2 regions of the Bacillus safensis genome follow, and region 2 is predicted to be linked to the other one. Evidence: a T-box and tRNA genes for the amino acid it is inferred to sense, from the RefSeq annotation. Region 2 holds a T-box; the other holds one or more tRNA genes.
The links. A T-box is a leader RNA that pairs with one kind of tRNA and senses whether it is charged. The one in region 2 lies ahead of proS (proline--tRNA ligase), so its partner is inferred to be a tRNA-Pro.
Positions count from the first base shown of each region.

Region 1 (12,293 bases), 130 kb from region 2:
CTAGAGGCTTTTCTTGGCAGTGTGGAATCAGGAACTTCGCTACTAAATTTCGCTCGCCATCACAGCTCAGCCTTTACGGGAAACGGATTTGCCTATTTCCCAGCCTAACTGCTTGGACGCGGATATCCAATACCGCGCTTACCCTATCCTCCTGCGTCCCCCCATTGCTCAAATGGTGAGGAGGTGGTACAGGAATATCAACCTGTTGTCCATCGCCTACGCCTTTCGGCCTCGGCTTAGGTCCCGACTAACCCTGAGCGGACGAGCCTTCCTCAGGAAACCTTAGGCATTCGGTGGACGGGATTCTCACCCGTCTTTCGCTACTCATACCGGCATTCTCACTTCTAAGCGCTCCACCAGTCCTTCCGGTCTGGCTTCACAGCCCTTAGAACGCTCTCCTACCACTGTTCGTAAGAACAGTCCGCAGCTTCGGTGATACGTTTAGCCCCGGTACATTTTCGGCGCAGAGTCACTCGACCAGTGAGCTATTACGCACTCTTTAAATGGTGGCTGCTTCTAAGCCAACATCCTGGTTGTCTAAGCAACTCCACATCCTTTTCCACTTAACGTATACTTTGGGACCTTAGCTGGCGGTCTGGGCTGTTTCCCTTTCGACTACGGATCTTATCACTCGCAGTCTGACTCCCAAGGATAAGTCATCGGCATTCGGAGTTTGACTGAATTCGGTAACCCGGTAGGGGCCCCTAGTCCAATCAGTGCTCTACCTCCGAGACTCTTACCTTGAGGCTAGCCCTAAAGCTATTTCGGAGAGAACCAGCTATCTCCAGGTTCGATTGGCATTTCACCCCTACCCACACCTCATCCCCGCACTTTTCAACGTGCGTGGGTTCGGGCCTCCATTCAGTGTTACCTGAACTTCACCCTGGACATGGGTAGATCACCTGGTTTCGGGTCTACGACCACGTACTCATGCGCCCTATTCAGACTCGCTTTCGCTGCGGCTCCGCATCTTCTGCTTAACCTTGCACGGGATCGTAACTCGCCGGTTCATTCTACAAAAGGCACGCCATCACCCGTTAACGGGCTCTGACTACTTGTAGGCACACGGTTTCAGGATCTATTTCACTCCCCTTCCGGGGTGCTTTTCACCTTTCCCTCACGGTACTGGTTCACTATCGGTCACTAGGGAGTATTTAGCCTTGGGAGATGGTCCTCCCGGATTCCGACGGAATTTCACGTGTTCCGCCGTACTCAGGATCCACTCTGGAGAGAACAACATTTCAGTTACAGGGCTGTTACCTTCTTTGGCGGGCCTTTCCAGACCTCTTCGCTTATATCGTTCCTTTGTAACTCCGTATAGAGTGTCCTACAACCCCAAGAGGCAAGCCTCTTGGTTTGGGCTGTTCCCGTTTCGCTCGCCGCTACTCAGGGAATCGCATTTGCTTTCTCTTCCTCCGGGTACTTAGATGTTTCAGTTCCCCGGGTATGCCTTCTCATACTCTATGTATTCAAGTATGGATACTACTCCATTACGAGCAGTGGGTTTCCCCATTCGGAAATCTCCGGATCAAAGCTTGCTTACAGCTCCCCGAAGCATATCGGTGTTCGTCCCGTCCTTCATCGGCTCCTAGTGCCAAGGCATCCACCGTGCGCCCTTTCTAACTTAACCATTTCTTACTTTAGAAAGAATCACTATGTGTGATGAACTTTGCATTGCATTCAATGTGAATGTATTACTTATTGTTATCTAGTTTTCAAAGAACAATCCTGTCTCGCTAGAGACATGTTTTGAAGGAATGATCCTTCAAAACTAAACAAGACGAAAACGTACGCTGCTCCATATATCCTTAGAAAGGAGGTGATCCAGCCGCACCTTCCGATACGGCTACCTTGTTACGACTTCACCCCAATCATCTGCCCCACCTTCGGCGGCTGGCTCCATAAAGGTTACCTCACCGACTTCGGGTGTTGCAAACTCTCGTGGTGTGACGGGCGGTGTGTACAAGGCCCGGGAACGTATTCACCGCGGCATGCTGATCCGCGATTACTAGCGATTCCAGCTTCACGCAGTCGAGTTGCAGACTGCGATCCGAACTGAGAACAGATTTATGGGATTGGCTAAACCTTGCGGTCTTGCAGCCCTTTGTTCTGTCCATTGTAGCACGTGTGTAGCCCAGGTCATAAGGGGCATGATGATTTGACGTCATCCCCACCTTCCTCCGGTTTGTCACCGGCAGTCACCTTAGAGTGCCCAACTGAATGCTGGCAACTAAGATCAAGGGTTGCGCTCGTTGCGGGACTTAACCCAACATCTCACGACACGAGCTGACGACAACCATGCACCACCTGTCACTCTGTCCCCGAAGGGAAAGCCCTATCTCTAGGGTTGTCAGAGGATGTCAAGACCTGGTAAGGTTCTTCGCGTTGCTTCGAATTAAACCACATGCTCCACCGCTTGTGCGGGCCCCCGTCAATTCCTTTGAGTTTCAGTCTTGCGACCGTACTCCCCAGGCGGAGTGCTTAATGCGTTAGCTGCAGCACTAAGGGGCGGAAACCCCCTAACACTTAGCACTCATCGTTTACGGCGTGGACTACCAGGGTATCTAATCCTGTTCGCTCCCCACGCTTTCGCTCCTCAGCGTCAGTTACAGACCAGAGAGTCGCCTTCGCCACTGGTGTTCCTCCACATCTCTACGCATTTCACCGCTACACGTGGAATTCCACTCTCCTCTTCTGCACTCAAGTTTCCCAGTTTCCAATGACCCTCCCCGGTTGAGCCGGGGGCTTTCACATCAGACTTAAGAAACCGCCTGCGAGCCCTTTACGCCCAATAATTCCGGACAACGCTTGCCACCTACGTATTACCGCGGCTGCTGGCACGTAGTTAGCCGTGGCTTTCTGGTTAGGTACCGTCAAGGTGCGAGCAGTTACTCTGGCACTTGTTCTTCCCTAACAACAGAGCTTTACGATCCGAAAACCTTCATCACTCACGCGGCGTTGCTCCGTCAGACTTTCGTCCATTGCGGAAGATTCCCTACTGCTGCCTCCCGTAGGAGTCTGGGCCGTGTCTCAGTCCCAGTGTGGCCGATCACCCTCTCAGGTCGGCTACGCATCGTCGCCTTGGTGAGCCATTACCCCACCAACTAGCTAATGCGCCGCGGGTCCATCTGTAAGTGACAGCCGAAACCGTCTTTCATCCTTGAACCATGCGGTTCAAGGAACTATCCGGTATTAGCTCCGGTTTCCCGGAGTTATCCCAGTCTTACAGGCAGGTTACCCACGTGTTACTCACCCGTCCGCCGCTAACATCCGGGAGCAAGCTCCCTTCTGTCCGCTCGACTTGCATGTATTAGGCACGCCGCCAGCGTTCGTCCTGAGCCAGGATCAAACTCTCCGAAAAAATACAAAACCGAAGTTTTGCTTTTCGCCAGTTTGACTGACTACCTATGAAGTTTCATAGGATTTTTTTATAAAAACTCGAATTAACAGGTACGTTTTGTCTTGTTTAGTTTTCAAAGATCATATTGGTGGAGCCTAGCGGGATCGAACCGCTGACCTCCTGCGTGCAAGGCAGGCGCTCTCCCAGCTGAGCTAAGGCCCCATAAAAGATGGTCGGGAAGACAGGATTCGAACCTGCGACCCCTTGGTCCCAAACCAAGTGCTCTACCAAGCTGAGCTACTTCCCGATCTTAATGGCGCGCCCGAGAGGAGTCGAACCCCTAACCTTTTGATCCGTAGTCAAACGCTCTATCCAATTGAGCTACGGGCGCTTATTTATAATGCCGAGGGCCGGACTTGAACCGGCACGGTAGTCACCTACCGCAGGATTTTAAGTCCTGTGTGTCTGCCAATTCCACCACCCCGGCGTGGATGGTATAAGCGGAAGACGGGATTCGAACCCGCGACCCCCACCTTGGCAAGGTGGTGTTCTACCACTGAACTACTTCCGCATTACAGGATTTCTTTATTTTATTTGGCAATGCGGGTGAAGGGACTTGAACCCCCACGTCATAAAGACACTAGATCCTAAGTCTAGCGCGTCTGCCAATTCCGCCACACCCGCATGAAACATGGTGAGCCATGAAGGACTCGAACCTTCGACCCTCTGATTAAAAGTCAGATGCTCTACCAACTGAGCTAATGGCTCGCTTTAAAAACGACTTGTCTATCTTACCATATGAAAGTGGTGCCGGCAAGAGGACTTGAACCCCCAACCTACTGATTACAAGTCAGTTGCTCTACCAGTTGAGCTACACCGGCTTTATCTATCCTAACATTATGTAAGAATAAATATGGTGGAGGATGACGGGCTCGAACCGCCGACCCTCTGCTTGTAAGGCAGATGCTCTCCCAGCTGAGCTAATCCTCCATATTGTGTCGTTTCGAAGTGTCTCTCGATCTGACAAATAGTATTATATAACGATAAGATATTGTTTGTAAAGACTTTTTTAAAATAATTTTTGAATTTATTTTAAAGCTGTTTTTTCACCTTTTCGTTAAGGCACCTAAAGAATTTTACCACTTGTCTCATCATTTTAAAAGCCTTTTTTTCATTTTTTTATGTTTTTTTGTTAAAAAGAGCGCTTATATGGCTCTATCATTGCAAATACAGCAATTTCGAAGCTTTCATATCCTTGTTTTATTTCATATATCTCTGGATAAAAAACATCCAAAAAAGAAATTCTATTATTATTTTATTTTTCTGAGAAATCTTTTTTGCCTAAAAAAGTGTAAAAATAATTACTGGTCTTTACTATTTTTCAACAAATCGTTTCACATTAATTTTTCTGCTGCTTCAAACACTCAACAGTCTTATCATCGATATAAAGTTTTACCAGGAGAATTAATATTAGTATTGTTTCTTTCTCCTTTTAAGTTAAAAATTTAGCAATAGCTGACTATCCCCTTTGGGGTGAGGGTGCCTTTCTATCTCGTGACCCTGTACATCACCTCTTTACGTCTATTTAGTCCAAGGAGAGGTTTTCTATGCTTTTAATGACCCTTGATAATTTGAGCTGCTGGTTCATATGATGACTGAAGTGTTAAATTGAAGGAACAACGTATTCTCACTTTACGAACCTATTATATAGAAGCAAGTCATTCAAAAACACAAAAAAGACCAGTTCCGACTGGAACTGATCCTAATAGAAGCTTGGCGGCGTCCTACTCTCACAGGGGGAAACCCCCAACTACCATCGGCGCTGAAGAGCTTAACTTCCGTGTTCGGTATGGGAACGGGTGTGACCTCTTCGCTATCGCCACCAAACCTGATGGAGAGAATGTTCTCTCAAAACTAAATAACAATGTTCAAACTTCACATTAGAATATAGGTTAAGTCCTCGATCTATTAGTATCTGTCAGCTCCACGTGTCACCACGCTTCCACCTCAGACCTATCAACCTGATCATCTTTCAGGGATCTTACTTCCTTGCGGAATGGGAAATCTCATCTTGAGGGGGGCTTCATGCTTAGATGCTTTCAGCACTTATCCCGTCCGCACATAGCTACCCAGCGATGCCCTTGGCAGAACAACTGGTACACCAGCGGTGCGTCCATCCCGGTCCTCTCGTACTAAGGACAGCTCCTCTCAAATTTCCTGCGCCCGCGACGGATAGGGACCGAACTGTCTCACGACGTTCTGAACCCAGCTCGCGTACCGCTTTAATGGGCGAACAGCCCAACCCTTGGGACCGACTACAGCCCCAGGATGCGATGAGCCGACATCGAGGTGCCAAACCTCCCCGTCGATGTGGACTCTTGGGGGAGATAAGCCTGTTATCCCCGGGGTAGCTTTTATCCGTTGAGCGATGGCCCTTCCATGCGGAACCACCGGATCACTAAGCCCGACTTTCGTCCCTGCTCGACTTGTAGGTCTCGCAGTCAAGCTCCCTTGTGCCTTTACACTCTGCGAATGATTTCCAACCATTCTGAGGGAACCTTTGGGCGCCTCCGTTACATTTTAGGAGGCGACCGCCCCAGTCAAACTGCCCACCTGACACTGTCTCCCTGCCCGATAAGGGCAGCGGGTTAGAAGGTCAATACAGCCAGGGTAGTATCCCACCGATGCCTCCACCGAAGCTAGCGCTCCGGTTTCCAAGGCTCCTACCTATCCTGTACAAGCTGTACCAACATTCAATATCAGGCTGCAGTAAAGCTCCACGGGGTCTTTCCGTCCTGTCGCGGGTAACCTGCATCTTCACAGGTACTATAATTTCACCGAGTCTCTCGTTGAGACAGTGCCCAGATCGTTGCGCCTTTCGTGCGGGTCGGAACTTACCCGACAAGGAATTTCGCTACCTTAGGACCGTTATAGTTACGGCCGCCGTTTACTGGGGCTTCAATTCGCACCTTCGCTTACGCTAAGCGCTCCTCTTAACCTTCCAGCACCGGGCAGGCGTCAGCCCCTATACTTCGCCTTACGGCTTCGCAGAGACCTGTGTTTTTGCTAAACAGTCGCCTGGGCCTATTCACTGCGGCTTCTCGGGGCTTTAACACCCTAAGAAGCACCCCTTCTCCCGAAGTTACGGGGTCATTTTGCCGAGTTCCTTAACGAGAGTTCTCTCGATCACCTTAGGATTCTCTCCTCGCCTACCTGTGTCGGTTTGCGGTACGGGCACCTCTCACCTCGCTAGAGGCTTTTCTTGGCAGTGTGGAATCAGGAACTTCGCTACTAAATTTCGCTCGCCATCACAGCTCAGCCTTTACGGGAAACGGATTTGCCTATTTCCCAGCCTAACTGCTTGGACGCGGATATCCAATACCGCGCTTACCCTATCCTCCTGCGTCCCCCCATTGCTCAAATGGTGAGGAGGTGGTACAGGAATATCAACCTGTTGTCCATCGCCTACGCCTTTCGGCCTCGGCTTAGGTCCCGACTAACCCTGAGCGGACGAGCCTTCCTCAGGAAACCTTAGGCATTCGGTGGACGGGATTCTCACCCGTCTTTCGCTACTCATACCGGCATTCTCACTTCTAAGCGCTCCACCAGTCCTTCCGGTCTGGCTTCACAGCCCTTAGAACGCTCTCCTACCACTGTTCGTAAGAACAGTCCGCAGCTTCGGTGATACGTTTAGCCCCGGTACATTTTCGGCGCAGAGTCACTCGACCAGTGAGCTATTACGCACTCTTTAAATGGTGGCTGCTTCTAAGCCAACATCCTGGTTGTCTAAGCAACTCCACATCCTTTTCCACTTAACGTATACTTTGGGACCTTAGCTGGCGGTCTGGGCTGTTTCCCTTTCGACTACGGATCTTATCACTCGCAGTCTGACTCCCAAGGATAAGTCATCGGCATTCGGAGTTTGACTGAATTCGGTAACCCGGTAGGGGCCCCTAGTCCAATCAGTGCTCTACCTCCGAGACTCTTACCTTGAGGCTAGCCCTAAAGCTATTTCGGAGAGAACCAGCTATCTCCAGGTTCGATTGGCATTTCACCCCTACCCACACCTCATCCCCGCACTTTTCAACGTGCGTGGGTTCGGGCCTCCATTCAGTGTTACCTGAACTTCACCCTGGACATGGGTAGATCACCTGGTTTCGGGTCTACGACCACGTACTCATGCGCCCTATTCAGACTCGCTTTCGCTGCGGCTCCGCATCTTCTGCTTAACCTTGCACGGGATCGTAACTCGCCGGTTCATTCTACAAAAGGCACGCCATCACCCGTTAACGGGCTCTGACTACTTGTAGGCACACGGTTTCAGGATCTATTTCACTCCCCTTCCGGGGTGCTTTTCACCTTTCCCTCACGGTACTGGTTCACTATCGGTCACTAGGGAGTATTTAGCCTTGGGAGATGGTCCTCCCGGATTCCGACGGAATTTCACGTGTTCCGCCGTACTCAGGATCCACTCTGGAGAGAACAACATTTCAGTTACAGGGCTGTTACCTTCTTTGGCGGGCCTTTCCAGACCTCTTCGCTTATATCGTTCCTTTGTAACTCCGTATAGAGTGTCCTACAACCCCAAGAGGCAAGCCTCTTGGTTTGGGCTGTTCCCGTTTCGCTCGCCGCTACTCAGGGAATCGCATTTGCTTTCTCTTCCTCCGGGTACTTAGATGTTTCAGTTCCCCGGGTATGCCTTCTCATACTCTATGTATTCAAGTATGGATACTACTCCATTACGAGCAGTGGGTTTCCCCATTCGGAAATCTCCGGATCAAAGCTTGCTTACAGCTCCCCGAAGCATATCGGTGTTCGTCCCGTCCTTCATCGGCTCCTAGTGCCAAGGCATCCACCGTGCGCCCTTTCTAACTTAACCATTTCTTACTTTAGAAAGAATCACTATGTGTGATGAACTTTGCATTGCATTCAATGTGAATGTATTACTTATTGTTATCTAGTTTTCAAAGAACAATCCTGTCTCGCTAGAGACATGTTTTGAAGGAATGATCCTTCAAAACTAAACAAGACGAAAACGTACGCTGCTCCATATATCCTTAGAAAGGAGGTGATCCAGCCGCACCTTCCGATACGGCTACCTTGTTACGACTTCACCCCAATCATCTGCCCCACCTTCGGCGGCTGGCTCCATAAAGGTTACCTCACCGACTTCGGGTGTTGCAAACTCTCGTGGTGTGACGGGCGGTGTGTACAAGGCCCGGGAACGTATTCACCGCGGCATGCTGATCCGCGATTACTAGCGATTCCAGCTTCACGCAGTCGAGTTGCAGACTGCGATCCGAACTGAGAACAGATTTATGGGATTGGCTAAACCTTGCGGTCTTGCAGCCCTTTGTTCTGTCCATTGTAGCACGTGTGTAGCCCAGGTCATAAGGGGCATGATGATTTGACGTCATCCCCACCTTCCTCCGGTTTGTCACCGGCAGTCACCTTAGAGTGCCCAACTGAATGCTGGCAACTAAGATCAAGGGTTGCGCTCGTTGCGGGACTTAACCCAACATCTCACGACACGAGCTGACGACAACCATGCACCACCTGTCACTCTGTCCCCGAAGGGAAAGCCCTATCTCTAGGGTTGTCAGAGGATGTCAAGACCTGGTAAGGTTCTTCGCGTTGCTTCGAATTAAACCACATGCTCCACCGCTTGTGCGGGCCCCCGTCAATTCCTTTGAGTTTCAGTCTTGCGACCGTACTCCCCAGGCGGAGTGCTTAATGCGTTAGCTGCAGCACTAAGGGGCGGAAACCCCCTAACACTTAGCACTCATCGTTTACGGCGTGGACTACCAGGGTATCTAATCCTGTTCGCTCCCCACGCTTTCGCTCCTCAGCGTCAGTTACAGACCAGAGAGTCGCCTTCGCCACTGGTGTTCCTCCACATCTCTACGCATTTCACCGCTACACGTGGAATTCCACTCTCCTCTTCTGCACTCAAGTTTCCCAGTTTCCAATGACCCTCCCCGGTTGAGCCGGGGGCTTTCACATCAGACTTAAGAAACCGCCTGCGAGCCCTTTACGCCCAATAATTCCGGACAACGCTTGCCACCTACGTATTACCGCGGCTGCTGGCACGTAGTTAGCCGTGGCTTTCTGGTTAGGTACCGTCAAGGTGCGAGCAGTTACTCTCGCACTTGTTCTTCCCTAACAACAGAGCTTTACGATCCGAAAACCTTCATCACTCACGCGGCGTTGCTCCGTCAGACTTTCGTCCATTGCGGAAGATTCCCTACTGCTGCCTCCCGTAGGAGTCTGGGCCGTGTCTCAGTCCCAGTGTGGCCGATCACCCTCTCAGGTCGGCTACGCATCGTCGCCTTGGTGAGCCATTACCCCACCAACTAGCTAATGCGCCGCGGGTCCATCTGTAAGTGACAGCCGAAACCGTCTTTCATCCTTGAACCATGCGGTTCAAGGAACTATCCGGTATTAGCTCCGGTTTCCCGGAGTTATCCCAGTCTTACAGGCAGGTTACCCACGTGTTACTCACCCGTCCGCCGCTAACATCCGGGAGCAAGCTCCCTTCTGTCCGCTCGACTTGCATGTATTAGGCACGCCGCCAGCGTTCGTCCTGAGCCAGGATCAAACTCTCCGAAAAAATACAAAACCGAAGTTTTGCTTTTCGCCAGTTTGACTGACTACCTATGAAGTTTCATAGGATTTTTTTATAAAAACTCGAATTAACAGGTACGTTTTGTCTTGTTTAGTTTTCAAAGATCATTTTCGTTATCGCTCGTAAGCGACTTTAATATCTTAACATTTTGCGTCGGTTAAAGTCAAGAACTTTTTTCAATTTCTTTTTTTAACCTCGTTGCTGTTTTGCGGCAACGAATAATAATATACCATCTGTATTCTTTCCTTGCAATAGTTTTTTTAAAAAAAGTTTCATTTTATGAAAAATAAAAAGCGCCATAGATAAAATGGCGCTTTGATTGATGTATTAGCGGTTTCTCATTTGCGGGAAAAGCAGTACATCTCTAATTGACGGAGAATTTGTTAAAAGCATGATTAATCGGTCGATCCCGATTCCTAAACCACCTGTTGGAGGCATGCCGTATTCTAATGCTTCAACAAAATCGTCATCCATTAGGTGTGCTTCGTCATTTCCTTCTTCACGTTCTTTTAATTGAGCTTCAAAGCGTTCTCTTTGATCGATTGGATCGTTTAGCTCTGTGAATGCATTTGCATGCTCACGGCGTACGATAAACAGCTCAAAGCGATCTGTGAAGCGAGGGTCTTCAGGATTTTTCTTAGCTAATGGAGAAATCTCCACTGGATGTCCGTAAATGAATGTAGGCTGAACCAATGTTTCTTCTACTTTTTGCTCGAAGAACTCATTGATAATATGACCTACTGTCATATTTTTCGTGATTTCAACACCATGATCGGCAGCATGCTGTTTTGCTTCTTCTACAGACATCTCCTGCCAGAAGTCTACACCTGTTGCTTCTTTGACCGCTTCAACCATATGCAGTCTCTTCCATTCAGGTTTGAGATCAATTTCATCTTCTCCATATTGAATGGTTGTTGTTCCCAGCACCTCTTGGGCAATATGAGCAATCAAGTTTTCAGTCAGATTCATAATGTCTTTGTAGTCTGCGTATGCTTCATACAGCTCAATCATAGTGAATTCTGGGTTGTGGCGAGTTGATACACCTTCGTTACGGAAAACGCGGCCAATCTCGTATACTTTCTCTAGACCACCGACAATTAGGCGTTTTAAGTGCAGCTCGATCGCAATACGCATATAAAGCGGCATATCAAGTGCATTGTGATGAGTAATGAAAGGACGCGCCGATGCACCACCAGGAATGCTGTGCATTGTTGGTGTTTCAACTTCTAAGTATCCTTTAGAATCTAAGTATCTTCTCATGGATTGAATGATTTTGCTTCGCATAATAAACGTCTGCTTACTTTCTGGATTTACAATGAGGTCCAGGTAGCGCTGACGATAGCGTTGTTCAACATCTTTTAATCCATGATATTTATCAGGAAGCGGGCGAAGTGCTTTTGTCAGAACCTCAAAGCTAGTCGCTTTAATAGAAAGTTCTCCTACATTAGTTTTAAAAACAGTTCCTGTTACACCAATGATATCGCCTAGGTCTGAGCTTTTGAATAATTCATAAGCTTCTTCCCCTACACTATCTTTACGAACATAGATTTGAATTTGTCCTTCTAGGTCTTGAATATGCGCAAAGCCAGCTTTTCCTTTTCCGCGCTTTGTCATCATACGACCAGCGATTGTTACTTGAGCCGCTTTTCCTTCTAAGTCTTCTTTAGAAAACTCGTCATATTCAGCGATAATTTGCGCAGATTGATGAGAACGGTCATATCGTTCACCGAATGGATCGATACCCTCTTCTCTCATTTTATTCATTTTGTCACGTCTGACCTGGAATTGGTCATTTAATTCTTCGTTATTAAGCCCTTCATTACTCATTTATATCACTCCAATAATGTATTTTGCAGAGAAAAGCAGAAAAACTGCCAGTACATGCACTAGCAGTGAGCTACAAAAAGAAAGATAGTCTTATCCTACTTTTATACTTTGAAGCTCTTTTGCCTCGGCTTCGATCGTAAAGTCATCAAGAACTTGTACAAGCTCCGCTCTCGTTTCACTTTGATTGATTTGGTTTCTTACGTCAGCGTTGCCGCGGACCCCTTTTAAGTACCATGCTGCATGCTTTCTCATTTCTCTAACAGCGACATGCTCGCCTTTCAGGTCAATGAGTCTGTCTAAGTGAAGTTTGCACACTGACATTTTCTCACGCACGTTTGGCTCTTCTTTCAGTTCACCCGTTTCTAAATAATGAACCGTTCGATAAATCATCCACGGGTTTCCAAGTGCGGCTCTTCCGATCATAACAGCGTCCACACCTGTTTCATCAAGCATACGTTTTGCATCTTGAGGGGTTTTGACATCGCCATTGCCGATGACAGG
Region 1 is NZ_CP154909.1:81,395-93,687, reverse strand. It holds rRNA gene AAYR28_RS00525 (23S ribosomal RNA) at 1-1,630, opposite strand, end outside; rRNA gene AAYR28_RS00520 (16S ribosomal RNA) at 1,813-3,361, opposite strand; tRNA gene AAYR28_RS00515 (tRNA-Ala) at 3,487-3,562, opposite strand; tRNA gene AAYR28_RS00510 (tRNA-Pro) at 3,571-3,647, opposite strand; tRNA gene AAYR28_RS00505 (tRNA-Arg) at 3,655-3,731, opposite strand; tRNA gene AAYR28_RS00500 (tRNA-Leu) at 3,742-3,827, opposite strand; tRNA gene AAYR28_RS00495 (tRNA-Gly) at 3,840-3,911, opposite strand; tRNA gene AAYR28_RS00490 (tRNA-Leu) at 3,942-4,024, opposite strand; tRNA gene AAYR28_RS00485 (tRNA-Lys) at 4,033-4,108, opposite strand; tRNA gene AAYR28_RS00480 (tRNA-Thr) at 4,146-4,221, opposite strand; tRNA gene AAYR28_RS00475 (tRNA-Val) at 4,255-4,330, opposite strand; rRNA gene rrf (5S ribosomal RNA) at 5,112-5,227, opposite strand; rRNA gene AAYR28_RS00465 (23S ribosomal RNA) at 5,289-8,219, opposite strand; rRNA gene AAYR28_RS00460 (16S ribosomal RNA) at 8,402-9,950, opposite strand; gene lysS (lysine--tRNA ligase) at 10,293-11,792, opposite strand; gene dusB (tRNA dihydrouridine synthase DusB) at 11,883-12,293, opposite strand, start outside.
Region 1: it has a tRNA-Pro gene. The T-box ahead of proS (proline--tRNA ligase) is inferred to sense a tRNA for this amino acid. The anticodon was not compared.

Region 2 (12,293 bases):
GAACAATCAAATGACATCAGATCAAATTTTAGACGTAACAGGGCTCGCATGCCCAATGCCGATTATTCGAACGAAGAAAAAAATGAACGACTTGGCGGAAGGTCAAGTTTTAGAAATACATGCAACAGATAAAGGGGCTAAAGCTGACTTGGCCGCATGGGCGAAGTCAAGCGGACATGAATTGATCGCGCAGACAGAAGAAGGTCACGTGCTGAAGTTCTGGGTGAGAAAAGGGTCCTAAAGGATGTAGGGGTATCTGCTGAAGATCCCCTTTTCCTTTTGCAAAGGAGGAGACCAGCGTGGATTTTGCGTTATTGATTACACTTTTTATCATCGGATGTATTGGTTCCTTCTTATCAGGAATGGTGGGGATTGGGGGATCGGTGATCAACTATCCCATGCTGCTTTATATCCCGCCTCTTTTTGGTGTGATGGCACTATCAGCACACGAGGTATCAGGGATTGGCGCCATTCAAGTGCTTTTTTCGACGCTGGGTGGTGTACTCGCTTATCGGAAAAGCGGATTTTTACATCGCTCGCTGATTTTATATATGGGAAGCAGTATATTGGCGGGCAGCTTATTAGGCAGTTATGTATCACATTTTATGCCGGAAAAAGGAATGAACCTTATCTATGGATTACTCGCCATTGTGGCGGTTATTCTCATGTTGATTCCGAAAAAAGGACAGCGTGCAGACGCAGAGGGAGAAGTTACTTTTCATAAAGGGCTGGCATCAGCTATTGCCTTTGTGATTGGCAGTGTTTCCGGGGTATTAGGTGCAGGCGGCGCATTTATTTTAGTGCCTGTGATGCTGTCTATTTTAAAAATTCCTGTACGGATGACGATTGCATCGTCACTTGCGATTACGTTTCTTTCTGCGATAGGCGCATCGACTGGAAAGGTATTGACGGGTCAGGTCATGCTTCTTCCTGCGATTGTGCTGATGGCGGCAAGTTTGGTGGCAGCTCCGATTGGTGCGAAGGTCGGTCAGAAAATCAACGCCGTCTACTTGCAATGGGCACTTGCTGTAATGATTACAGCGATAGCGGTCAAAATTTGGCTGGATATTTTATAAAGAAAAGACCAACAGAGTAAACATGTTGGTCTTTTTTATTTGACGTCATCGTGCTCGATATACGTTTCTAGTGCGGGGTGATACTCTTTTTGATAATGAAGGTTGGGACATGTTTTCACGACTTTGCCTTGCAGGGCATTGGACTTTGAGACTTCTAATGCTGTTCTACATTTAGGGCAGCGTTCGGCAAAGAATGAGGGCCAGCGTTTCATATATCACCACTCCAGTTAAAGTCTTAAAAACCGATTATATTAATAAGAATTATAGGGGATCGTGCAGGTGAGGTCAATGGGTGTTTGGGTCTTTTTAACAAAAAAAGAAGCATCATGAGAGATGCTTCTTATTGTTTATATTCTTAATAGGCTTTCGCCCAGAACACCATATCAGATGCAGGTTTTCCGCAGCAGACACATGTGTCAGAAATGGTTTCCTGTTCGAATGGGATACAGCGTGAGGTGGCACCTGTTCTTTCTTTAATGTCGTTTTCACAGGCTTCATCACCGCACCACATGGCTTTAATCAATCGGTTTTCTGTCGCAAGAATTTGCTCGATGTCTTCGATTGTGAGGGCTTGTGATGTTTTTTCATGTAATCGTTCCTTCGCCTTTTCGAACATGGTCCGCTGGATGTCTTCAAGCGTTGCTGTGATGGTTTGTTCAAGTGCATCTAATGTGACAGCTTGCTTTTCACCAGTGTCTCGTCGTGCGAGCATCACTTGTCCTTTTTCGATGTCCTTTGGTCCTACTTCTACACGTAGCGGAATACCCTGCATTTCACATTCGTTGAATTTCCAGCCTGGCTGTTTATCGCTTGCATCGATGTCAGCACGTGCGATGCGGGCGAGGCGATCCTTCAATTCGTAGGCATGATCCAGCACCCCTTCTTTATGAGAAGCGATTGGCACGATACGCACTTGGGTTGGTGCAATATTTGGCGGGAGGACGAGCCCTCTGTCATCGCCATGCACCATGATCATAGCGCCGATAATTCTTGTTGTGAAACCCCAAGAGGTTTGCTGGACATGCTCTAGTTTTCCTTCACGGTTTAAGAATTCGATGCCAAATGCTTTGGCAAATCCGTTCCCGAAGAAATGAGAAGTGGCCGTTTGAAGCGCTTTTCCGTCATGCATCAAGCTTTCAACCGTATAGGTGAAGCGAGCGCCAGCGAATTTTTCCTTCTCTGTTTTTCTCCCTTTAATGACAGGAATGGCGAGGAGATCTTCGCAAAGAGAAGCGTAAGTGTGAAGCATTCTTTCTGTTTCTTCAATCGCTTCTTGCTCAGTCTCATGGCACGTGTGTCCCTCCTGCCATAGGAATTCAAGGGTTCTAAGGAAGGGACGTGTTGTCTTTTCCCAGCGGACGACATTGGCCCATTGGTTATATAGCTTTGGTAAATCGCGGTAGGAATGAATAATGTTTTTGTAATGCTCAGCGAACAGCACTTCAGAGGTTGGTCTGACGCAGAGCCTTTCTTGTAATTTGGATTCACCGCCATGTGTGACCCACGCCACTTCAGGAGCAAAGCCTTCGATATGATCTTTTTCCTGCTGCAGCAGGCTCTCTGGGATAAAGAGGGGCATATAGACATTCTCATGACCCGTTTCTTTAATCTGGCGGTCAAGTTCGTCGCGAATATTCTCCCAAATTTTAAAGCCGTACGGCTGAATGATCATACTGCCTCTCACGCTTGAATAATCGACGAGCCGCGCTTTTGTGACAACATCTGTATACCACTGGGCAAAGTCGTCTTCCATGCTTGTAATTTTTTCAACAAATTGTTTTTTTGACATTGCAGGTTCCTCCTTTTTTAAAACAAAAAAGCTGTACTTTAAGTTAGGGACCATTCCTGGTGGTACCACCCTAATTTAAAGCACAGCTTTACACTCAATCATGATAACGGTATGAACCGCTGTATGAAACAGAACTAAATCGGCAGGTTCACTTGAAGATGTCAGTAGGAACTTCTCAGCACCGTTCCCTCTCTGTTAAAGATCGATTCAAGCTACTATTCCAGATCTACGTTGATCCTTGTTCGTTGATTTTTCATCAGTTTACCTGTAAATGGGGGAGAAAGCAAGCTGTTCTGATTCCTTTTACAGCGCCTTTTGTTTAGGTAACGGAATGGCAGTATTTTTCTATTTTTACAGCTTGCGAGTTATGTAAGGCTGTGCTAATATATGTGAAGAAAAAAATAGACTTGTATAACCTCAATAATATGGTTTGAGGGTTTCTACCAGGATCCGATAAATCCTGATTACAAAAGCGCGCTTTCCTTTTTTGTAATCAGGGTTTTTTTGTTTGTCTGCACCCTGTATCAAAAGTGAAAGCGATGATATACAGAAGGGATGTTAGACATGAACTGGAGAGTATATTTATTAGCCGTTTCTACTTTTGCGGTTGGATTAGTTGAGCTTGTGGTTGGTGGCATTCTGCCAAGTCTTGCAGAGGATTTGAATGTGTCTCTTGCAACAGCCGGACAGCTCATTACGGTATTTGCGATTGTGTATGCCATTTCAGCACCCGTGCTGCTGACTGCGACAGCCAAAATCGAACGAAAGCGCCTTTACTTAATCGCGTTATTGGTGTTTACAATAGGAAATGTGTTCACTTATTTTAGTTCGACCTTTGCCCTTGTCATGATATCTAGGGTGTTGATTGCGATGAGTACAGCGCTTGTGGTGGTGTTGTCTTTGACGATCACTGCCAAATTGGTGGAACCAGCGCATCGTGCGAAAGCATTAGGGCTGATTTTTATTGGTATTAGCTCCTCACTTGTTCTCGGTGTGCCGATCGGTATTTTTATTACAGAGAGCTTTGGCTGGAGAGTGATGTTTTTAGGAATCAGTATTCTTTCTGCCATATCGATGGTGCTGATCTATTTTCTATTGGAAAAAATGCCTGTTGAAAAAGTGACGCCTCTTAGAGAACAGATTCGTTCTTTAGGGCATCCGAAAATTTTTAGTGCACACTTGATCAGTTTGTTTATGCTTGCAGGCCATTATATGCTTTATTCTTATTTCACTCCATTTCTGATGGAAGTTCTGCATATGACCCCGTTTTGGATTAGTATTTGTTATTTGATCTTCGGACTTGCGTCTATAGGCGGGAATGGGTTTGGCGGCTGGCTCAGTGACAAACTGGGTTCAGGAAAAGCCATTTTGCTTGTGACTATGGCGTTTGCGATCGTCATGTTTATCCTTCCTTATACAGCGGGGGTGTTCGCGCTCTTTATGGTCATGGTTGTCCTTTGGGGAGCGCTCAGCTGGGCACTGACGCCTGCTTTGCAGAGTTATTTGATTCAAACAGATCCTGTCACGTCTGATATTCAGCAGAGCTTAAATACATCTGCCTTGCAAATCGGCATTTCGATTGGATCAGCGGTTGGCGGAGTCATGTTTACGATGACCGGTTCCTCTGTTGATCTGGCTAAATTCGGTGCTGTGTTTGTACTGATTGCCTTTAGCTGTGCGGTGATTTCGCTGAAGAGACCGCCGCTTTATATGGATCGTCAGCATCATGCTGAATAGCTGCCTAAAGATAGGCAGCTTTTTTATGTTCATTTCAAAGGGAAAGTACCTTTCTATTCAAAGACGGCCATTTCACCGATTGGTTGGAAGCCGGCACGTTGATAAATATTTTTGCCGTCTGCTGATGCTTGTAAGATGACACATTTTTGTTTATTCTCTGTCTTGGTCAAAAGGTAATGAAACATGTCACTGCCAAGTCCTTTGCCGCGGTGTTCTGCCCTTGTTATGACATCATAAATACCGTAGCTGTCGTTTGTCTCGAATAATAAGCCTGTTGTGACCGGCTTATGGTGTTCATATCCCACGAACATGCGAGCTTTTGAGTGCAATGCTTCAATCGAAAAACGCTGGAAATAATCTTCTAAGGCGGCGGCCTCAGTCGATCCTTTGAATAGTTCAATAAAGATATGTGTGTAATCAAATAGTGTCTGCTCATCAAGTACTTCCTTGATTGTAAGTGATGAGGATGTGACTGGATCAATGTCACCTGTATGCTCAAGCATCATGATGGTATTGCGTTCGACCTCTTGAAGGTGATATTCCTTTAATAAATCAGCCCAATCAGGATGGAGTAAACGGTGATCGACCCATGTGCTGAAGATGAGTTTCTGTGACCGCATGTGTTCAATGGCAGCTTTCACTTTTTTTGGATCTTGGATTTGAGCTGATGTCGGTAAGAGCAAATTGAACGTGTCAGTCGATATTTGAGTATTGGATAGAACGAAATCGTCCGATGCAAGGAAGGTCCCGTTCACAGCAGAGGAAAACAGATGTATCTTTTCTTCTAATTGGCGAATGGCCATTAGTTGTTCAGGTTTCATTTAGCTCACCTTTTCATTATGATAAATTGAATGACATCCCCATGATTATAGCATGTGACAGGATGAGGGGAATCTAGTATAAAAGTACATATACAATTTTAAGGTCTGATGACCTATTATTTTACTAACAACCACATTTCTTTTGACTCCTTTCTTCATTATTAGTACCATTTTATTAACCAGTTAAGAGTGGAGGTTCAGATGGAAACAAAAGAGCAGATTGTATTAAAAGCGATTCAAGATCTGATTATGCATAGGGAAAAGAGACGGAATGATCCAACAGATCCACTGATTACCACGACTGATACACTCAAACAAGAATGGACACTCACACAGCTTCACATTTTATCGATGATTCAAGCCAATCCAAACGAATCAAACAATACATTTCTATCTCAACAACTAAAACTATCAAAGCCAGCTATTACAAAGGCTGTGAAAAAACTAATTGAAAAAGGCATGGTGGACTATTGCCACCGGCAGGGTGATAAGAAATCTGTCTATTATTCTTTGACAGAGGAAGGCAAGCAATTGGCAGCGCTTCATGATGAGCTGCATGAAAAAGCAGTCACGTCCTATTTAGAATTTCTTCAGCAGTTTCATGAGGATGAATTACAAGTAATTGAACGCTTCTTAAAAGCTTGGAAAGAAAAGATATAGATAAAAAACCGAAACCATCGTAAAAAGGAGATGGTTTCGGTTTTTTATGGTAAAATTAACATATATTGATGTTATTTGAAGCCATGAAGAAAGGGAGGGAGCTCATTGGAGAAAGAAATGATAGAAAATTATAAAAAATACGTATTCATCATGCCATTTGTGGGATTGTTTGTCAGCTTGATATTATTTGTTTATTTTTTTGGTATTGCAGGACCTGGAGAACCAATTTGGGCTGCTGCTTTGTATTGTGCTCTGCCCTTTTTGGTGAATACGATATGTTTCTTGCCTGTATGTATTTATTTTAAAGTCAGCAAAAAAAATGAGGAACATACATGATTGTCGTCAGTGCTTGTCTTGCTGGATTGAAGGTTCGTTATAATGGCAGCCATCGATTAGATCAGCGAATTGAGGAGCTTGTTGAGGAGGGAAAGGCAGTCACAGTTTGTCCTGAGCTGCTTGGCGGCCTTTCCACGCCAAGGCCTCCCGCAGAAATCATTGGCGGAGACGGACATGATGTATTACAGGGCCTCGCCTCCGTGATCGATGTACATGGAAATGATGTTACGGAGATGTATGTAAAAGGCGCGAAGGCCGCGCTGGAACAGGTTCAGTCTTTGAAAGCGACGGCGGTTGTGTTAAAAGAGTACAGCCCTTCCTGCGGCAGCCGGATGATTTATCGCGGAGATTTTAACGGGGGGACAAAAGCTGGAGATGGAGTGACATCCGCCTTGCTTAAACAGCACGGAATTCAGGTATTTTCTGAGGAGGATGATTGGACTTCACTGTTTTTATAAGTGTGGTGTGAATAGAAGGAGGAGTTAGGTTGAAAAAGTGGATGATTGGTTTAGTCGTCATTATTTTATTAGGAATGGGTATTTATTTTCTAATCAATGCAAAAACATACTCTTTTGATAATGTGGCCTCAATTGATCAAAACAAGGTGACTTCGATTCAAATTGAGCATGATAATGAGCGTGTTATGGTGGAAAAGAAAGCAGATATTCAAAAGTTACTCAAGGAATTTTCGGGTATGAAATTAAAGAAAACGAATGAAACTAAAAAAACTTCAAAAGAGTCTTATTGGATCAGAGTGTATGAGAATGAGAAGGAAACATATGGTCTGACTTTTTACGATCAAACATTTTTAGAAACATATGATTTTTCTAAAACAAAAGATCAAACCAGCGAATATCAAATCGTTGACACCAATCAAGTTGATATAGGAAAATATATCAAATAGCTCAGCCAGAATGTCATGCATGATCAATCGAAAATTCGGGTATAGTGCTTGGTAAGTAAAAAGGAAGCGGAGGTTTGTTTGATGAGTGGATTAACAGATACAGTCACATTAGCAAACGGAGTAAAAATGCCGAAGCTAGGCTTTGGTGTATGGCAGGTAAAAGATGGAGATGAGGCTGTAAATGCAGTCAAAGACGCTCTTGAAGCGGGCTACCGCAGCATTGATACAGCAGCCGCCTATCAAAATGAAGAAGGGGTAGGCAAAGCCATTCAGCAATCAGGTATCTCGCGCGATGATCTATTCATTACGACAAAGGTCTGGAATAATGATCAAGGCTATGAATCAACACTCGAAGCCTTTGAAACAAGTATGAACAAGCTGGGATTAGATGTATTAGATCTTTATTTGATTCACTGGCCAGTTGAAGGCAAATATAAAGAAACATGGAAAGCGCTAGAGAAACTATATAAGGATGGACGCGTTCGAGCGATCGGAGTGTGTAATTTCCATCAGCATCATTTAGAGGATTTATTGGAAGAGGCAGAAGTTGTGCCAATGGTGAATCAAATCGAGCTGCATCCGAAGCTGACGCAGGAGCCTTTACGAGACTACTGCAAATCGAAAGGAATTCATGTAGAGGCGTGGTCGCCATTAGGCAGCGGGAAGCTTCTAAACCATCCTGTTCTCCAGGATATCGCGAAAAAACATGACAAGTCAGTAGCGCAAGTGATTCTTCGCTGGGACTTGCAGCATGGCATTATCACCATTCCAAAATCTGTGACGAAGAGCCGAATCATCGAAAACACACAAGTCTTCGATTTCGAGCTGTCCGCACGTGAGATGGGTGTCATTGATCAGCTCAATGAAGATGAGCGCACGGGTCCAGATCCAGATAACTTTGATTTTTAATCGAAAGAAAAGCACAGGTGCGATGCCTGTGCTTTTTTATTTCCCTCATCTTTAGACAGATTTTTGGGGGTGATAGGTCTCAATGATTTGAATGGCGTCAACAATCTGTTCTTTAGAATAGTCCCCAATTAAACAAAAGGTTTCATCTTTACGTGCCGCATGGTTTGCTACCGTAAGTGCCGCTTCTTCCAGTTGAGTTGTCATACCAAGATCGCGCATATTTCTAGGTAATCCGAGAGTTTGGTAGAGTTCAAGTAATTCCTCAACCTCGGACATTCGGTTTTCTGCGGCAAGCTGGACGAGGATGCCATAAGCTACTTTTTGTCCATGTAACACATGATGCGTTTCTTCAATAAATGTCAATCCATTATGAACGGCATGGGCTCCTGCCATTCTTCCATAGCGTCCCCCATAGCCGCCGACTGTTCCTGCTAACGTAATAATCGTATCTGTCACATCTGCGAATGCTTGTGAAAGCTGACCTGTTTTTAAGCTGTTGACAGCTTCTTCACTATGAGAAAGAAGAATGTCTCGAACATATACCGCCTGCTTTAGTGCTGCATGTACCATGAGCGGCAAGGCGCCTTTTGTGTTACGAATAATCGCTTCTGCTTCATACCATTTTGCCAGCGTATCACCAATTCCGCTTTGAAAGTAGGAAAGAGGAGAGGAAAGCAAAAAAGTATGATCAATTAAGGTGAGGTAGCTGGATCGTTTATGATAATCAACTCTCATGAAGTTTCCTTTGTCATCATAAATGACGCTGAGAGGTGTAGACGCAGCACATGTGCCGGGAATCGTTGGCACCATGATGACTTCGATTTGAAGAACGTCTGCAACTGATTTTGCGGTATCTAAAATCGTTCCGCCCCCGATGCCGATGATCACATCTGACCCGTTAAGCTCTTCTGCGATCTGGGTGACCGCATTAGGTGAACTGTATCCTTTGTGCTGAATGAAAGGCCACTCGGACGGCAGCTTTGTGTATTGTGAAAAAGCTTGGTATGAATCATATCCTGTCACTACAGCAGGTGACTGAAAAGGAGAAACAAGGGATTCAAGTTCATGATAGATTCCTTTTTGAGAAATAAATTGGTTAGGGCCGCTTCTGACAATATCTTCTGGCTGGATCATGGATCATTGCTCCTTTACACATCATATTGTTCATAAATCATCTCATTTTACAGAAAGTTCTGTCAAATAGTCAAATATATGAGAAGAAAGGCCCTTCCGTTTTATGGAATTAAGCCGCCGACATTGCCTTTAGGTATGTATTTCCTGTATGATAAAGAATGGTATGTTTTGATTAAATTTAAGAGGTGTTTATATAGATGGAAAAACAATATCGCGTTTTACTTTACTATCAATATGTCCCCATTGAGGACCCAGAGACGTTTACAGCAGAGCATTTAGCAATCTGTAAGGAGCTTGGTTTGTTAGGCCGTATCCTCGTATCAGCAGAAGGCTTGAACGGAACGGTTTCTGGAACTATTGAGCAAACGGACAAGTACATGCAAGCGTTAAAAGAAGATCCGCGCTTTGCGTCTATGCCGATCAAAATTGACGAAGCAGATGGTCATGCGTTTAAAAAAATGCACGTCCGTCATCGGAATGAACTAGTGAACCTCAGCCTTGAGGATGATGTGAATCCGTTGGAATTAACGGGGAAACATCTTAGCCCGGTTGAATTTTACGAGCAAATGCAATCACCTGATACTGTTGTGATTGATGCGCGTAATGATTACGAGTTTGATGTTGGTCACTTCAGAGGGGCAGTTCGTCCTGATATTGAGACATTCCGTGAATTACCTGAGTGGATTCGTGACAATAAAGAGATTCTTGAAGGCAAAAAAATTCTGACTTATTGCACAGGCGGCGTACGCTGTGAGAAGTTTTCAGGCTGGTTAAAGCGTGAAGGCTTTGAAGATGTCTCTCAGCTCGACGGCGGAATTGTCACTTACGGAAAAGACCCAGAAGTACAAGGGAAGCTATGGGACGGTCAATGCTATGTGTTTGATAATCGCTTAACAGTACCAGTGAATCAAACAGAGCATGTGGTTGTCGGAAAAGATTTCTTCACTGGTGAGCCTTGCGAGCGTTATGTGAACTGTGCGAACCCTGCATGTAACCGTAAGATGATTGCCACTGAAGAGAGTGAGCATAAGTATATGCGCAGCTGCAGTCATGAATGCCGCACAAGTGAACGGAACCTGTATGTGAAACAGCACAATTTATCTGAAGAAGAAGTTCAAGAAAGACTAGCTGTTATTGAAAAAGAACAAGCGATTTCACAAGGATAGAGGGAACCCCCCTTTATCCTTTTTTTCTTTACATGGCGTGGGTTAGAAGGGAGAGGAAGTCATTTCCTCTATCTTTTTTGTTTTGTTTTTTTCAAAATAAGGGTAAAGGTAGTTATTCAGTCTAATAGATTGAACAGGTAAAAAAGCGCTTTCTTTTGAAATAAGCATGTTCGACTATTTCAGAAAATGAAGAATTGAGAGATAATATAACAGGCAAAAAAATGAACAAGGGTAAATGTTTATTAGAAGAAATATTTGCCAGTAAAATGAAAAGTGAGCTGCTTTGAAAGAAAGACGCTTGCTTGACACATGCTCTTTATTTTAATCGAAAGGTGTTATGAACATGAATCATTTGCATCGTAGGATGGGAACTTTCGCTTTAATGATGGTAGGTCTTGGCTCAATCATTGGTTCAGGATGGCTCTTCGGTGCTTGGCGTGCTGCTCAAATCGCCGGTCCTGCTGCTATTTTATCCTGGTTGATTGGGATGGTTGTGATTTTATTTATCGCTTTGTCTTATAGTGAACTCGGATCGATGTTTCCAGAGGCAGGCGGAATGGTGAAATATACGCAATATTCACACGGATCTTTTATTGGGTTTATTGCAGCTTGGGCGAACTGGATCGCCATTGTCTCGGTGATACCAGTGGAGGCGGTTGCTTCCGTCCAGTACATGAGCTCATGGCCTTGGGAGTGGGCAAAGTGGACATCTCATTTGGTTACAAAAGGGGTATTGACGACAGAAGGTCTTATGGTTGCCAGTGTGCTGCTTGTGATTTACTTTCTGCTTAATTATTGGACAGTTGGGTTATTTTCAAAAGCAAATACATTCATTACCGTGTTTAAAATTGTCATTCCAGGATTAACAATTGGTGCGCTCTTATTCGTAGGTTTTCATAGTGAGAATTTTACTTCTGGAACAAGTATTGCCCCTAACGGCTGGGCGAGTGTGCTGACAGCTGTTGCGACATCTGGGATTGTGTTTGCCTTCAATGGCTTCCAAAGCCCGATTAATATGGCCGGTGAGGCAAAAAATCCAGGCCGGTCGATTCCAATTGCCATTGTCGGATCGATTTTCATTGCAACTGTGATTTATGTGCTTTTGCAAGTCGCCTTTATCGGTGCTGTTGATCCATCTATGATTGTGAACGGCTGGGGTCATTTGAATTTCAACTCGCCATTTGCGGACCTTGCCATTGCGCTTGGGATTAACTGGCTTGTTCTGATTTTATATGCGGATGCGTTTGTGTCGCCTTCTGGTACAGGAATTACGTATACCGCAACGACGTCTCGTATGATTTATGGAATGGAAAAAAACAAATACATGCCAAGTGTGCTTGGCCGTCTGCACCCTATTTACGGCGTGCCTCGTCCAGCAATGTTTTTTAACTTAGCCGTATCGTTTATCTTTCTGTTTTTATTTAGAGGCTGGGGTGTACTTGCTGAAATTATCTCGGTCGCTACACTCATTTCTTATCTGACTGGACCAGTGACCGTCATGACGCTGAGAAAGACAGGGACAGATTTATATCGACCGCTCCGAATAAAAGGACTTAGCATCATTGCTCCTCTCGGTTTTGTCTTTGCCTCATTGACACTGTATTGGGCAAGATGGCCGTTAACAGGTCAGGTGCTGTTCATTATTCTCATTGGTCTTCCTATCTATTTTTACTATCAAGCAAAAGCGAAGTGGAAAGGCTTCGGCCGCAACTTTAAGGCGGGTGCTTGGATGGTTGTGTACCTGCTTGTGATGATGACGAT
Region 2 is NZ_CP154909.1:209,611-221,903, forward strand. It holds gene AAYR28_RS01195 (sulfurtransferase TusA family protein) at 11-241, shown strand; gene AAYR28_RS01200 (sulfite exporter TauE/SafE family protein) at 300-1,076, shown strand; gene AAYR28_RS01205 (hypothetical protein) at 1,112-1,288, opposite strand; gene proS (proline--tRNA ligase) at 1,432-2,865, opposite strand; T-box leader at 2,908-3,103, opposite strand; purine riboswitch at 3,253-3,352, shown strand; gene AAYR28_RS01215 (MFS transporter) at 3,430-4,602, shown strand; gene AAYR28_RS01220 (GNAT family N-acetyltransferase) at 4,656-5,423, opposite strand; gene AAYR28_RS01225 (MarR family transcriptional regulator) at 5,625-6,083, shown strand; gene AAYR28_RS01230 (hypothetical protein) at 6,189-6,419, shown strand; gene AAYR28_RS01235 (DUF523 domain-containing protein) at 6,416-6,877, shown strand; gene AAYR28_RS01240 (DUF5301 domain-containing protein) at 6,907-7,323, shown strand; gene AAYR28_RS01245 (aldo/keto reductase) at 7,405-8,232, shown strand; gene AAYR28_RS01250 (iron-containing alcohol dehydrogenase family protein) at 8,284-9,366, opposite strand; gene AAYR28_RS01255 (rhodanese-related sulfurtransferase) at 9,564-10,532, shown strand; gene AAYR28_RS01260 (APC family permease) at 10,876-12,293, shown strand, end outside.